Regions from separate parts of the Streptomyces gobitricini genome, predicted to be linked through region 2. Evidence: riboswitches for the same ligand, from Rfam matches in the RefSeq annotation. Region 2 holds a riboswitch; the other holds the start of a gene.
The links. Region 2 has a riboswitch for cyclic di-AMP ahead of ABD347_RS18945 (M23 family metallopeptidase). Riboswitches for the same ligand answer to the same signal wherever they lie in the genome.
Positions count from the first base shown of each region.

Region 1 (7,719 bases), on a different contig from region 2:
CCTCCGGCTTCAGCCAGGTGTACTTGAGGATCTCCGCCTTGGAGCCGAGCCGCTGCGAGCAGTACGAGCAGTCCTCGGGACACAGCCCGGACTTCAGGTTGACCAGGTAGTTGAGCTTCACCCGCCGTCCGAACCACTGACGGCGTACCTTCCCGGCCGCGGCCACCACGTCCAGCAGCTCGTCGTCCGAGGTCGCCAGCACGGCGAGCGCTTCTTCGCGGGTCGGCAGCTCGCGCCGAAGCCCCTTGTCCACCAGCGTGTTCAGCAGGTCCATGACGCTGATCCTGGCCTACGGCACGGCTCGGGGCCAAGGAGGAACTCCACAGGAGAGCCGGTTTCGAGTGTGTGTATAACCACACTCCGGGCGCGCCCGACCACTATTAGGGTCTGTTCGCTGTCTACAAAAGGGAACCGGACATGCCTCAGGCTCCGCTCGACCGGCCGCTCGCCCCGCCCCTCGGCTCGCCCTTCGACTGGATCGACACCGAGGCGCGCCGCCGCGCGGACGCCGGCCTCGTCCGTACGCTCCGCCCCCGGCCGGCCGTGCCGGACCTGCTGGACCTGGCGAGCAACGACTACCTCGGCCTCACCCGCCACCCGGACATCACCGCCGCGGCCGCCGGCGCCGCCCGCCGCTGGGGCGCGGGTGCCACCGGCTCGCGGCTGGTGACCGGCACCACCGAGCTGCACACGGAGCTGGAGCGGGAGCTGGCCGCGTTCTGCGGTTTCGAGGCGGCGCTGGTGTTCTCCTCCGGGTACGCGGCCAACCTCGCCGCCCTGACCGCGCTGAGCGCGCGGGGCTCGCTGATCGTCTCGGACGCGGGCAACCACGCCTCCATCGTGGACGGCTGCCGGCTGTCGCGCGCCGAGACGGCCGTCGTCCCGCACGCCGACCCCGACGGGGTCGCCAAGACGCTCGGTGCCCACCCCGGACGGCGGGCGCTCGCCGTCACGGACTCGGTCTTCTCCGTCGACGGTGACGCGGCCCCGCTGACCGGTCTCGCGGCGGCGTGCCGGGCTCACGGCGCGGCGCTGGTGGTCGACGACGCGCACGGCCTCGGCGTGCTGGGGGAGGGCGGGCGCGGCGCGCTGCACGCGGCGGGGCTCGCGGGCGACCCCGACGTGATCGCCACGCTCACCCTCTCCAAGTCGCTGGGCAGCCAGGGCGGAGCGGTCCTCGGGCCCGCCCGGGTGATCGACCACCTGGTCAACGCCGCCCGGACGTTCATCTTCGACACGGGTCTCGCCCCGGCCGCCGCGGGCGCGGCACTGGCGGGCCTGCGACTGCTGCGCGGCGACCCGGGGCTGGCCGGCCGGGCGCGCGCGGTGGCGGCCACCCTGCACGCGCGGCTGACCGCCGCGGGTCTGACCGCCGTGCGGCCGGACGCCGCCGTCGTCTCCGTACGGGCCCCTTCACCGGAGGAGGCGGTGAAGTGGGCGGCCGACTGCCGGGCCGAAGGGCTCGCGGTGGGGTGTTTCCGGCCGCCGTCGGTACCGGACGGCATCTCGCGCCTCCGGCTCACCGCCCGAGCCGACCTGACGGAGAGTCAGGTGGAGTGGGCGGTCGCCACGATCCTCCGTACGGCGCCGGTGCCGGTCAGCCGACCTCCTTCAAGGAGGTGACGAAGGAGGTCCAGGCCGTCGTCGAGAAGCGCAGCGGCGGCCTGGCGGTGTCCTTCGAGTCGCGTACGGCGAGCTGTGCGGTGTCGAGGCGGGCGGCCTCGACGCAGTTGTTCATGCCCACGCTGCGGCTGCTGCGCCGCCAGTGGGGGAGGTCGTGGTGTGCGGGGTGAGCCGACATGGGGGGTGCCCTCTCCCTACGCGCCGTCACCGATCCCGGCGATGAGGTCCGATGTGTCCCCGGGCGACAGGGCGTGCTCCTGCATGGTGCGGAAGGCGGCCCCGTACGCCTCGAGGTCTTCCGTGCGTTCCAGATAGAGGCTACTCGTCAAGTGGTCAAGAGCAACCACATCCAGATCGGAAATGTTCGGAAAGGAGAAGATAACGAAAGGCCCGGAGAGACCGACGTACTCGCCCAGGGTGAACGGCAGCACCTGAAGCCGCACATGGGGCAACCGCGACCACTCCAGCAACTGCCGTAACTGCTGTTTCATCACCCCCGCCCCGCCCACCCGCCGCCGCAGCACCGCCTCGTCGAGCACCGCCTCCAGCCGCAGCGGAGGATCGGCGCGCAGCACCTCCTGCCGCGCGATCCGCACCCGCACCAACGAATCGACCGTCGCCGCCGGCACCCCGCCCAGCGCCGCCCGCGTCACCGCACGCGCGTACTCCGCCGTCTGCAAAAGGCCCGGCACCACCGACGTCTCCAGGGTGCGGGCCGTGCACGCCTGCGCCTCCAGGCTGATGAAGTCCTGGTACGGAGGCGGCAGCACCCCCCGGTACGCATGCCACCACCCCGCTCCGCCGCCGTCCGCCACCGCTCCCGCCAGCGCCTCCGGCACGGCCCGTAGCCGGGGGTCGCGGACGCCGTAGGCGTCGAGCAGCCGCGCCACGTCCGCGCCCGTCACCCCGCTCGTACCCGTCTCGATCCGGCTCATCTTCGACTGGTGCCAGCCCGCCAGCCGCGCCGCCTCACGGCTGGTGAGGCCCGCCGCGAGGCGCAGCGCGCGCAACTCCTCGCCGAGCTTGCGCCGACGCACCGCCGGACCGTGCCGAGTGCCTCGCATGACCGCCTCCTGCCGCCGTCGGACCAACCCACCAGTTTGCCGCCCAAATCCGTTCTCGCGTAGCAGAGTTCACCGCTTCGAGCGACAGATATATGCAGATCTTGGTGGATCGCCCTCATCGGGGACGACATAAGTGGCACTCTGGCGCGAAGCGCATTCCGAGGCCGTCCTCACAAAACATCCGGTACGTGTCGGAGTCCGGCCCCGGTGGGAAAGGGACGGCGTCGCCATGGCAGACCATCAGGAAGCATCCGTCACTCTGCCGAGCGACCCCGTCTCGGTATCCGCCGCCAGAAGATACGTGGCGGACGTCCTCACGGAATGGGGCCTCCCCGACGACGCGGAAACGGCCGACACGGTCCGGCTGATCGTCTCGGAGCTCGCCACCAACGCCGTCCAGCACACCTTCGGCCTGTCACCGACCTTCACCGTGGACGTACGGCTGGAGCGCGACGAGCGGCTGCGCATCGGTGTCACCGACAGTCATCCGCGCTGGCCGCGGCGGCTGCCCGCGGCCGTGCAGCAGGACAACGGCCGCGGCATGGTCATCATCCGCTGGCTCGCGGCGGAGTGCGGCGGCCGTCTCTCGGTCACCCCCACCCCGGAGGGGGGAAAGACCGTCTGGATCGCCCTCCCCTGGACGGTCCCGGTCCAGACCTGACCGCCCCGCCCTGGCCGTGGCCGGCGTCACCGGCGGGGGCCGCGGCGCCCCGGGCGTGTCCCCGCCGGCTGCTCCGGGGACCGGGCGCCGAGCCGGCGCCGCACGAGGTAGGGGAGGACCCCCCACAGGCCGGCGCAGACGAGCAGGGTGAAAGTGCCCGCCGCGAGGCCCTCCGGGCGGCCGTGCACCACGTCGACGACCAGCGACACGGACGAGGTGAGGGCCAGGGCCAGGACGCCGAGCCCGATCCTCGCCAGCCGGGACGACACGGAGACGATGCGGGCCTTGGCGCCCTGCTGGAAGAGCGCGCGGTGCAGGGCGGCGGGGGCGGTCAGCAGGACGGCCGCCACCATCGAGAGCAGCAGCGTCACGACGTACAGGCCCCGCTGGTAGGAGTCGAGCGACTCGAAGCGGGACGTGAACGCCAGCGTCAGCAGGAAGGCGAACAAGATCTGGACGCCGGTCTGTGTGACGCGCAGTTCCTGGAGCAGCTCGCCGAAGTTGCGGTCGGCACGCTCCAGGGGCGTCTCGTTGCGCGCGGTGCGGGGGCTCTCGCCGGACACTCACCCCGAGTACCCCCCGCACCACCGCTCATGCCCGGAGGCTCAGCGGACGCGCCCGTACCAGACCGACTTCGACCAGATCTTGTCCAGCTTCACCACCGAACCCGACTTCGGTGAGTGCCAGATCTTGTTGTTACCCGCGTAGATTCCGACGTGGTAGACGTTGCTCCCCCGGTGGAAGAACACGAGGTCGCCTTTCTGCCGGCCGGAGGCGGAGATGTGGCGCGTCTTGTTGTACTGCTGCTGGGCCGTGCGCGGCAGCGTCTTCCCGGCCTTCTTGTACGAGTACAGGGTGAGGCCGGAGCAGTCGAAGCGGGAGGGACCCGCCGCTCCGTACTTGTACGGTGCACCCTTCTTGGACGCGGCGATGTTCAGTGCCTTGGTGCCGTGTGCCGGCGCGGCCTGTGCCTCGGACACGGCGCCGGGCGCCAGCATCTGGCCGCCGACGGCGGCGAGGGCGAGTGCTGAGACGGCACCGGCCCGGGAGAGCAGAGACGGGACATGAATCTGCGCGGTCATGGCGCAACCCTTCGTCAGCCGCCTGTGAAGGATGACCTGTCGGGTTCGGGCTGGCGAAGTTGCCCGGCCGCTCGCGCGGCTTCACCCCAAGGGCGACCGATGGGACGTACATCGTTCGGTCACCCGCACTGCTCGGGTCCTCCACTCCTGCCGATCCACTCCTGTCGACCAGTCATCCGGACGGCGGCAGGACTCGGCGTCCGCCCGGACCGCCCCGCCGCGGCGGCGGGGGCTTGTCGTCGTCAGGGATCTTGACCCATGCCGGGGTGAAATTCCGAGTCGAAACGGCCTTTTGTGAGGCTCCTCACGACTGATCCATTCGGGTGGACAGAGTCTGTTTGGTCCCCCGCCGCGTGACGCCGACGATCCCCGTACCAGCGGCGGAACCTGACATTCCGCCAGATGTGTACAGTCGGTGCGCAACTCGCGTCGTACGAAATTCGTCCGGTTGCGTACGCTGAACGAGGCATCGCTCGTCGTACTCCTGAGCCCATCCGGGGGAGGGCCCGGTCGGTCCCGCACCTCGGTTCTGAGGCGCCGTCACGCGTCCCGCGCGCCGTTCACCGCAACGGCCCGGAACGCCCGCGCGAGCGCGTGGGCGTGCGCACCGCTCCCGCCGCGCTCGTCCGTCGAGGCCAGGGCGTCGCGGAGCGCCGTCGCGCGCCCCGCGAGGGCCCGCACCCGGTGCGGGGCGCCGTGGGCGGGGTCCCGTGGGCTCGGGGGCCCGGGGCGGGGCCGCGGAGCCCGCGTTCCCGGATGTCCATGGGCGGGCAAAGGCGCAGTTAACCTCCCGGAAAAACTCTGTCCCGAGATGGAAATATCTCTGGGTGACACTCGTTCCCGCAGGTCAACAGAGTGTTGAAGCCGGATAGGGTCCCCGCTGCGCCCGGGACCACATCGGGCGGGAGACCGTGAGGTGAAACGTGCAACTGACCCCCCACGAGCAGGAACGACTGCTCGTCCATGTCGCCGCCGACGTGGCGGAGAAGCGCAGGGCACGCGGCGTGAGGCTCAACCACCCCGAGGCCGTCGCCCTCATCACCTCCCACATCCTGGAGGGGGCCCGCGACGGCCGTACCGTCGCCGAGCTCATGGCGTCCGGCCGCAAGGTGCTCAGTCGCGACGACGTCATGGACGGCATCCCCGAGATGATCCACGACGTCCAGGTCGAGGCCACCTTCCCCGACGGCACCAAGCTCGTCACCGTCCACGACCCGATCCTCTGACGGGGGACGCCGCCGATGATCCCCGGAGAGATCCTGTACGCGGACGAGCCCGTCCCCTTCAACGAAGGGCGCCCCGTCACCCTCCTCACCGTCCTCAACGCCGCCGACCGGCCCGTCCAGGTCGGCTCGCACTACCACTTCGCGGAGGCCAACCCCGGCCTCGACTTCGACCGTCCGGCCGCGCGCGGCCTGCGGCTCAACATCGCCGCCGGTACCGCCGTACGCTTCGAGCCCGGCATCCCCGTCGACATCGAACTCGTACCGCTCGCCGGGCTGCGCGTCGTCCCCGGCCTGCGCGGAGAGACCGGAGGCCCTCTCGATGGCTGAACTGCCCCGACCCGTGTACGCCGACCTCTTCGGCCCCACCACCGGCGACCGCATCCGGCTCGCCGACACCGACCTGCTCGTCGAGATCGAGGAGGACCGCTCCGGCGGACCCGGACGCTCGGGCGACGAGGCGGTGTTCGGTGGCGGCAAGGTGATCCGCGAGTCCATGGGCCAGTCCCGCGCCACCCGCGCCGAAGGCGCTCCCGACACCGTCGTCACCGGCGCCGTCATCATCGACCACTGGGGCGTCGTCAAGGCCGACATCGGCATCCGCGACGGCCGCATCACCGGAATCGGCAAGGCCGGCAACCCCGACACCATGGACGGCGTCCACCCGGACCTGGTCATCGGCCCGGAGACCGAGGTCATCGCCGGCAACGGCAAGATCGTCACCGCCGGTGCCGTCGACGCGCACATCCACTTCATCTCGCCCACCGTCGTCGAGCAGGCGCTCACCTCCGGCATCACCACCCTCGTCGGCGGGGGCACCGGACCCGCCGAAGGCACCAAGGCCACCACCGTCACCCCCGGCCCCTGGCACCTCGCCCGGATGTTCCAGGCACTGGAGACGTACCCCGTCAACATCGGCCTGCTCGGCAAGGGCAACACCGTCTCGCAGGAGGCCATGCGCTCCCAACTGCGGGGCGGCGCCCTGGGATTCAAGATCCACGAGGACTGGGGAGCGACCCCCGCCGCCATCGACGCCTGCCTGCGCGTCTGCGAGGAGACCGGCGCCCAGCTCGCCATCCACACCGACACCCTCAACGAGGCCGGGTTCGTCGGCGACACCCTCGCCGCCATCGCGGGCCGCACCATCCACGCGTACCACACCGAGGGCGCGGGCGGCGGTCACGCCCCCGACATCATCACGGTCGTCTCCGAGCCGTACGTGCTGCCCAGCTCCACCAACCCCACCCGCCCGCACACCGTCAACACCCTCGACGAACACCTCGACATGCTCATGGTGTGCCACCACCTCAACCCGGCCGTCCCCGAGGACCTGGCCTTCGCCGAGTCCCGCATCCGCCCCTCCACCATCGCGGCCGAGGACATCCTCCACGACCTGGGCGCCATCTCGATCATCTCCTCCGACTCCCAGGCCATGGGACGCGTCGGCGAGGTGATTCTGCGGACCTGGCAGACCGCACACGTCATGAAGCGGCGCCGGGGCGCGCTGCCGGGCGACGGCCGCGCCGACAACCACCGCGCCCGCCGCTATGTCGCGAAGTACACGATCAACCCGGCCGTCGCCCAGGGCCTCGACCGTGAGATCGGCTCCGTCGAACCCGGAAAGCTCGCCGACCTCGTCCTGTGGGAGCCGGCGTTCTTCGGCGTCAAGCCGCAGACCGTGATCAAAGGCGGCCAGATCGCGTACGCGCAGATGGGCGACGCCAACGCCTCCATCCCCACCCCCCAGCCGGTCATGCCCCGCCCCATGTTCGGCGCACTCGGCCGAGCGGCGGCGGCCGGCTCGTTCAACTTCGTCACCCCGACCGCACTCGACGACGGCCTGCCCGAACGGCTCGGACTGGACAAGGAGTTCCGGGCCATCACCAGCACGCGGGGCGTCACCAAGGCCGACATGCGCGAGAACGACGCCCTGCCGCGCGTCGAGGTGGACGCCGACACCTTCACGGTGACGATCGACGGCGAACCGGTCGAACCGGCACCCGCCGCCGAACTTCCCATGGCCCAGCGCTACTTCCTCTTCTGATGAGTACGCCATGACCCGTGCC
Region 1 covers NZ_BAAASR010000026.1:100,904-108,622, forward strand. Annotated here, with positions in the region: gene bioB (biotin synthase BioB) at 1-274, opposite strand, end outside; gene ABD347_RS23120 (8-amino-7-oxononanoate synthase) at 418-1,623, shown strand; gene ABD347_RS23125 (DUF397 domain-containing protein) at 1,598-1,801, opposite strand; gene ABD347_RS23130 (helix-turn-helix domain-containing protein) at 1,818-2,687, opposite strand; gene ABD347_RS23135 (ATP-binding protein) at 2,917-3,348, shown strand; gene ABD347_RS23140 (DUF6328 family protein) at 3,375-3,911, opposite strand; gene ABD347_RS23145 (C40 family peptidase) at 3,954-4,430, opposite strand; cyclic di-AMP (ydaO/yuaA leader) riboswitch at 4,435-4,607, opposite strand; gene ABD347_RS23150 (urease subunit gamma) at 5,354-5,656, shown strand; gene ABD347_RS23155 (urease subunit beta) at 5,672-5,983, shown strand; gene ABD347_RS23160 (urease subunit alpha) at 5,976-7,697, shown strand; gene ABD347_RS23165 (urease accessory protein UreF) at 7,708-7,719, shown strand, end outside.
Region 1: linked by a shared signal. The riboswitch ahead of ABD347_RS23145 (C40 family peptidase) and the one ahead of ABD347_RS18945 (M23 family metallopeptidase) in region 2 are both predicted to bind cyclic di-AMP.

Region 2 (7,719 bases):
TGGTGGCCGTCGGTGTCATGGCGCCCGTCTGCCTCGGGGCGGCCGAGCTGCTCGCGGGGCGCGGCATCGGCTGCACGGTCGTCGACCCGCGCTGGGTCAAGCCCGTCGACGAGCGGCTCGCCCCGCTGGCCGGCACCCACCGGCTCGTCGCCGTCGTCGAGGACAACAGCCGCAGCGGCGGGGTCGGCTGGGCGGTCGGGCAGGCGCTGCGGGACGCCGGGGTCGACGTCCCGCTGCGGACCTTCGGCATCCCCGAACAGTTCCTGGCACACGCGAAGCGCGGTGAGGTGCTGGCCGACATCGGGCTCACCCCCGTGGAGATCGCGGGACGGATCAGCGGAGCCCTGGCACGCAAGGAGAACGACGTATGAGCAAGAAGTTCGACCTGGCGGGACTGCTCGCCGAGCGGGGCGGCGAGGGGTACCAGCTGCACGCCCGCCACCTCAACCCCCAGCTGCCACGCATGCTTCACACGATCGGTTTCGACAAGGTCTACGAGAGCGCCGAGGGCGCCTACTTCCGGGACACCGACGGAGGCGACTACCTCGACATGCTCGCCGGCTTCGGCGTCATGGGCCTGGGCAGGCACCACCCCGTCGTACGCAAGGCCCTCCATGACGTCCTCGACGCGGAGCTCGCCGACCTCACCCGCTTCGACTGCCCGCCCCTGCCGGGACTGCTCGCCGAGAAGCTGCTGACGTACTCGCCGCACCTGGACCGGGTGTTCTTCTCCAACAGCGGTACGGAGGCGGTGGAGACCGCACTGAAGTTCGCCCGGTACGCCACCGGCCGGCCGCGCGTGCTGTACTGCACGCACGCCTTCCACGGGCTGACCACCGGCTCCCTCTCGGTCAACGGGGAGCGCTGCTTCCGCGACGGCTTCGACCCGCTGCTGCCCGACACCGCGATCGAGCTGGGCGACCTGGCGGCACTGGAGCGGGAGCTCGCTCGGGGCGATGTGGCCGCCCTCATCGTCGAGCCCATCCAGGGCAAGGGGGTCCACGAGGCCCCGCCCGGCTTCCTGCGTGCCGCACAGGAGCTGCTCCACAGGCGCAAGGCGCTGCTGATCGCCGACGAGGTCCAGACGGGCCTCGGCCGGACCGGCACCTTCTACGGCTACCAGCACGAGGACGGCGTCGAGCCGGACCTGGTGTGCGTCGCCAAGGCGCTGTCGGGCGGCTATGTGCCGGTCGGGGCCACCCTCGGCAAGGACTGGATCTTCAAGAAGGTGTACTCGGCGATGGACCGGGTGCTGATCCACTCCGCCAGCTTCGGTGCGAACGCCCAGGCCATGGTGGCCGGGCTCGCCGTCCTGTCGGCAATGGACGACGAGGAGATCGTGGCGAACGCCCGGACGACGGGTGAGCTGCTGAAGTCACGGCTCGCCGCACTCGTCGACCGCTACGAGATGCTGCACGAGGTGCGCGGCCGCGGCCTCATGATCGGTATCGAGTTCGGCCGCCCGTCCTCACTGGGCCTGCGCAGCCGGTGGACGATGCTCCAGGCGGCCCGCAAAGGCCTCTTCGCGCAGATGGTCGTGGTGCCGCTGCTGCAGCGGCACCGCATCCTCACCCAGGTCTCCGGTGACCGGCTGGAGGTCATCAAGCTGATCCCGCCGCTCATCATCGGGGAACGGGAGGTGGACCGGTTCGTGGAGGCGTTCACCGCGGTCATGGACGAGGCGCACAGCGGTGGCGGTCTGATCTGGGACTTCGGCCGCACACTGATGAAGCAGGCGGTGGCCAACCGATAGTTTTTGCCTCCTGGGCAAAAAAATTGCCCCGGAGGCAAGGGTGGTGGCGCAATGAGTGCATGAGCACTCCCGCCGAGGCGCCGTCCACGCCGTCGGGCCCCGGACCCTCCGGACCGGGACCCTCCGGCCCCGGTCCGTCCGACCCGTCCTCCGCCGCCATCCCGGACGTGGCGCCCCAGCTGCGCGCGCTGCGCCGGCGCCGGGGCCTCACCCTGGAGGCCGCCGCGCAGCGCGCCGGACTCTCCCCGGCCCACCTGTCGCGGCTGGAGACCGGTCGCCGCCAGCCCTCCCTGCCGATGCTGCTCGGCCTCGCCCGCGTCTACGGCACGACCGTCTCCGACCTGCTGGGCGAGGTGCCTCCGGAGCGCGACCCCGTCGTCCGGGGCGGCCGGGCGGAGCCCGCCGAGGCGGACGGCTGGGTCTACCACCAGGCCGGCGGCCCCGGACGGGCGATGCAGGCACTGCGAGTGCGGGTGCCCTACGCCACGCGGCACGACCTCGTACGCGTCCACCCTGGGGAGGAGTGGCTGTACGTCCTCGACGGGCGGGTGCGCCTGGCCCTCGGGGAGGCGGTCCACGTCCTCGACCCCGGGGACAGCGCGCACTTCGACTCGCTGACCCCGCACCGTATCGCCGCGGCCACCCGCGGTGGGGCGGAGCTGCTCTTCGTCCACACCCTCATGCAGAGCGCCGCGGCCGACCTGTGCCTCGGCGCGGGCGCCCACCGGCGCTGACCCCGATCGGAGCGTTCGCATGTCGTACGAAGGGAAGTTCCCCAGGGGGCTCGTGATCCGGCTCTTCGCCTACCTGGTGGCGGGCCACCTCTTCGCGGCCTTCCTCTACCTGCTGTTCGCGCTCGGGGCCGAGTAGGGCTCAGCCCTCGTCGAGCAGCCGCTCGCGCAGCCGCTCCCGGGTCTCGTCGCTCAGCTTCAGTCCCTCGGTCAGGTAGCGGTCGGTCGAGCCCCAGGTCTCCTCGATCGTCGAGAAGGCCGCCGCCAGGTAGTCGAGGCGCGCCTCGAAGAGCGGGTTGAGCAGCTCCATGACCTCGGGCGACATACCGGCCGGGGAGCTGTCGCTGCGGCGCACCTTGTAGCGGCGGCGCGGGTCGTTGGACTTGAGGTAGTCCTCCTCGATCGCGTCCCGCTCGACGCCGACCGCCAGCAGCGCCACCGCTATGGACAGACCCGCCCGGTCCTTGCCGGCGGCGCAGTGCATCAGGGCCGGGACGCTGTCCTCGGCGAGGGCGTGCAGCACGCGGCTGTGCTCCGCGGTGCGCTCCTTGATGATCTCGCGGTACGAGGCCGTCATCCGGGCCGCCGCCTTGCCGTCGTCGAGGATCGACCGCAGCTGGTCGAGGTCGCCGTCGCGGACCATGGTCCAGAACTCCGCTCCGTCGGCCGGGTCGGAGAGCGGGATGTTCACGTTCCGCACCCCGGGCAGCTCGACGTCCGGGCCTTCCAGTCTCTGGTCGGCGGCGTTGCGGAAGTCGAAGATGGTGTGCAGGCCGAGGCCGGCCAGGAAGGCGGCGTCCTCGCCCGTGGCGTGCGCGAGGTGGCCGCTGCGGTAGAGCCTGCCCTGGCGCACCCGCCGGCCGTCCGCGGTCGGAAGCCCGCCGACGTCACGGAAGTTGCGCACTCCGGTCAGCTCGGGCTCGATCGACGGGACCTGCGGCAGCTGCTGCGTCACGGGGGCTCCTCCGTGTGTGCGGTCGGCGTCGGCCGCCGACGATGTCGCGGTCCGACGATACGACATCGGTTCGTGGGGCAATCAATCTCTGTGCGCCTCGTACATTCGTTGCCCTTCCCATGATCGGGGCCGTCCCGGGAACCGTCGAGACGGGAGGCCGGCACCCGTGATCCGGGTGGTGGGGGAGGGGCGGGCGAGGCGACCGTCCGGGGCGCGGCACCGGCACGGGGCCGGTGGAGCCTCCGTACGGGGGGCCGGGGAGGGCGAGGGGGCTGGGGGCCGGCAGGCCGGGAGGCCGCGAGTGCGCGGGTCCGCTCGCCGACAGAGGTGCCGGGGGAGCGTGGGGGGCGGGCGACCGGCCGTACATGTGGGGGGCGAAGGGACCGCGTGCGGTGCCTGGTCTGAGATGTCTGCCCTATTTCGCACTGGTTTGTCGCCTGGCTGGACGGAGTCCCGGTGTCGCTGCCATGGGGCGGCGGCCGACGATGGATTGAGGCTTCTCGCTGTATCTCGTCAAGAAATGGGGCTTCTGTCCGTATTGGTGGTTTAGGTGCAACATGCCCCGACGGTAAGGGAGGTGGCGCGGGGTCACGTGAGCAGCGTCATAACCGTGACCGTCCGTGGCGGGGCGCGCCCCGTGAATTCCGTGCCCAGGAAGGGAATTCATGATCCGGGTTCCACGGAGGGTGACGGGAATTCCCCGGCCGCCGCACCCCTGGGAATGCCGGGACGAAAGAGGCGGCTTGTTCACGCCGACCCGGCTCGCTTACGGTCACGGCAATCCGGCCGGACCGCCGAATCCTGCCACCGGTCGGAATTCGCACCCACCCACGTGTGGCAGGAGCGGGGGACCCAGGTAAGTCGCCGTACCGGAATACCGGGACGGCTCGGGGTGAAGTCGCGTCAAGGCGCGGCCGGACAACTCCAGTCCGAACCCGACAGCTCACCTCGCAGGCGCCGGAGAGGAATTCGCCATGCCCGCCACGGGTAAGCACCGCCGTCCCAAGTCCAACTCCCTCACGCGGGGTTTCGTCGCCGCCGGAACGGGTGGCGCCGCCATCGCCCTCCCGCTGCTCGGAGCCACCGGTGCGCACGCCGCCCCTGCCACCGCGCCCCAGCAGGCCGTCAGCGCCGCCGTCGAGGCCGCCCCGGTCGCCGCCGCGCAGAAGGCCGCGCCGCGCACGTACACCGTCGTCGCGGGTGACTACCTCTCCAAGATCGCCAAGAACAAGAACGTCAAGGGCGGCTGGCAGAAGCTGTACCAGGACAACCGCCAGGTCGTCGGCGAGGACCCGTCGCTGATCCTCCCGGGCATGAAGCTCACGCTCGGCGCCAAGTCCACGGCCGCTCCGGCGAAGGCCGCTCCGGCGAAGCAGAAGGCGGCCCCGGCCAAGCCGAAGGCCGACGACACCCGTAGCGAGACCCGCGCCTCGCGCTCCGCCGCGAAGGCCGCTGCCCCGGCCCAGTCCGCCCCGAAGACCAGCGGCTCGGGCTTCACCGCCCCGGTGGACGCCGGCGTCACCACCCCCTACCGGGCCTCCGGCTCCAGCTGGTCCTCCGGTTACCACACGGGCGTCGACTTCTCCGCCTCCTCCGGCACCACCGTCAAGGCCGTGGGCGCGGGCACCGTCGTCTCGGCCGGCTGGAGCGGCGCGTACGGCAACGAGGTCGTCATCCAGCACACCGACGGCACCTACTCGCAGTACGCCCACCTCTCCTCGCTGTCCGTCTCCTCCGGCCAGTCCGTGAGCGGTGGCCAGCAGATCGGCCTGTCCGGCTCCACCGGCAACTCCACCGGCCCGCACCTGCACTTCGAGATCCGGACCAGCCCCAGCTACGGCTCGGACATCGACCCGCTGGCGTACCTCCGCCAGAACGGCGTCTCCATCTGACGCCCCCGCGCCTCCACGAGTGACAGCGCTCCGCCCGGCACCGCCCCCCGGTGCCGGGCGGAGCCGTGTTCCGGCCTTGGGGGAATCTTGACCGGTGGTAAACATCACCCCCCGTCAACCCCTCTTACGGTCGCGTAGGTCACATCCCCGGGTGAAAAATGTGCTCCCGTGGCAGACGATTCGACATTCAGAGACAGTGACGTATTCGGGTCGTACGCGGCGATCGGTGACAGCTTCACCGAGGGCGTCGGAGACCCTGGCCCCGACGGAACGTTCGTCGGCTGGGCGGACCGCCTCGCGGTGCTGCTCGCCGACCGGCTGCCGGAGCCCGAGGAGTTCCGGTACGCCAACCTCGCCGTACGCGGGCGCCTCCTCGACCAGATCGTGGAGGAGCAGGTCCCGCGCGCCAAGGAACTCGCTCCCGACCTGGTGACCTTCTGCGCGGGCGGCAACGACATCATCCGGCCCGGCAGCGATCCGGACGACGTGGCCGAGCGCTTCGAGCGCGCCGTCGCCGACCTGCGGTCCGTGGTCGGCACGGTCCTGGTGACGACCGGGTTCGACACCCGGGCCATGCCCGTGCTGCGCCGGCTGCGGGGCAAGATCGCCACGTACAACGGCCATGTGCGCGCCGTCGCCGACCGCTACGGCTGCCCGGTGCTGGACCTGTGGTCCCTCAGGACCGTGCAGGACATGCGCGCCTGGGACGGCGACCGGCTCCACCTGTCGCCCGAGGGCCACACACGCGTCGCGCTCCGGGCCGGCCAGGTCCTGGGCGTCGATGTCCCCGCCGACCCCGACCAGCCCTGGCCGCCGCTGCCGCCGCGCGGCACCCTCGAAGTGCGCCGCGACGACATCAACTGGGCCCGCGAGTACCTCGTCCCGTGGATCGGCCGCCGGCTGCGCGGCGAATCGTCCGGTGACCACGTGTCGGCCAAGCGGCCCGACCTGCTGCCGCTGTAGCGGCGGGCCGCCGGGCGTTCAGGAGCCGGACGCACCCGGGCCCGGAGGTGTGTCCGGGCTGCCGGGCGTGCCGGGACGGTCGGACGTACGGGGGCCGCCGGGCGTGCCGGGGCCGGGGGGCGTGCCGGGCGGGAGGTCCGGACGGCCGATCTCCCGGGCGAGGGCCTCATCCGCCCAGGCCAGCATCGCGGCACGGGTGAAGGGCGCCGCGTACGCGGTCATCTGGACGGCCAGGCCGTCCAGGAAGGCGGTCAGCCGCCAGGCCGCCGCCGCAGGGTCGTCGCAGCGGAACTCGCCCGCCGCCGCCCCCTGCGCGATCACCTCGGTCAGCGCCGCCTTCCACTGCCGGTCGAGGTCCTGGGCGACCTCCCGCAGCGCGGGTTCGCGCAACGCGGCCGCCCAGCCCTCGATCCACAGCCGCCACCCCTTGGCCCGGCCCGTCGGGGCGTACCAGTGCACGGCCGCCCGCAGCCGCCGGGCCGCCGTCGTCCGGCGGCCCAGCAGCCGGCGCAGATGCGCGAGGTCGGCCTCGGCGGCGTGCGCGAAGGCCGCCGCGAGGAGCTTCTCCTTGGTCGAGAAGTGGTACAGGACCAGCGCGCTGCTGACGCCCAGGGCGGATGCCACATCGGCGATCCGCACCGCCGCCACACCCCGCGCCTCGATCTGCTCGACCGCGGCCCGCAGGAGTTCCTCCCGCCGCTCGGCCACGCTCAACCGCACTCTGCCCACGCCAACACCCTAGGCGGTCCGGCGGAGCAGCGTACGCCCGTTCCCGGCCACCGTCGCGACGCTCCCGTGCGACGCTCCCGTCGCGACGCCCGCGTGACGCACCCGTCCGACGCCCCCGCGCGGTCACTCGGGCCGGAGCTCGCAGTGGTCCTTGAAGCCCTGGCTGGTGAGCCCCAGCGCGGCGTTGACGCGGGAGCGCATGTTCTCCACCGCCACCATCGCGGTCAGCTCCACGAACGCCGGCTCGCCGAGTGCCGTACGCAGCCGCCGCGCCAGGGCGTCGTCGACGGTCGGCGGAGTGGCGGTCATGGCCTCCGCGTACGCCAGCACGTCGCGCTCGAGCGCCGAGTACGCGTCACTGTCGCGCCACACCGGCAGGTCCCGCAGCTTCCGCGCGTCCACCCCGCGCCGGGTGCTCTCCCAGTGGCCGAAGTCCATGCACCAGCCGCACCCGATGGCGGCGGCGGACGCCATCTCGGCCAGCGCCTTGAGGCGCGGGTCCAGCGTGTTCCACCGGGAGACGGCGAGCTCGAACCGCAGGGTGGCGCGGAGCACCCGTCCGTTGTGCCCCGCCGCGAGCACCGGGGCGAGGACCTTCCCGCCGTACGTGCGCTTCGAGTACCACTCGACGGCGCGGAACAGGAGCGTGCGCGGCGGGTTCAGCGAGATGCGGGTCATGACGGGCCTCCATGGGTC
Region 2 covers NZ_BAAASR010000020.1:87,949-95,667, reverse strand. Annotated here, with positions in the region: gene dxs (1-deoxy-D-xylulose-5-phosphate synthase) at 1-371, shown strand, start outside; gene ABD347_RS18965 (aspartate aminotransferase family protein) at 368-1,753, shown strand; gene ABD347_RS18960 (XRE family transcriptional regulator) at 1,813-2,487, shown strand; gene ABD347_RS18955 (DUF6126 family protein) at 2,507-2,623, shown strand; gene ABD347_RS18950 (tyrosine-protein phosphatase) at 2,627-3,439, opposite strand; cyclic di-AMP (ydaO/yuaA leader) riboswitch at 4,251-4,411, shown strand; gene ABD347_RS18945 (M23 family metallopeptidase) at 4,414-5,331, shown strand; gene ABD347_RS18940 (SGNH/GDSL hydrolase family protein) at 5,500-6,294, shown strand; gene ABD347_RS18935 (TetR/AcrR family transcriptional regulator) at 6,313-7,023, opposite strand; gene ABD347_RS18930 (carboxymuconolactone decarboxylase family protein) at 7,147-7,701, opposite strand.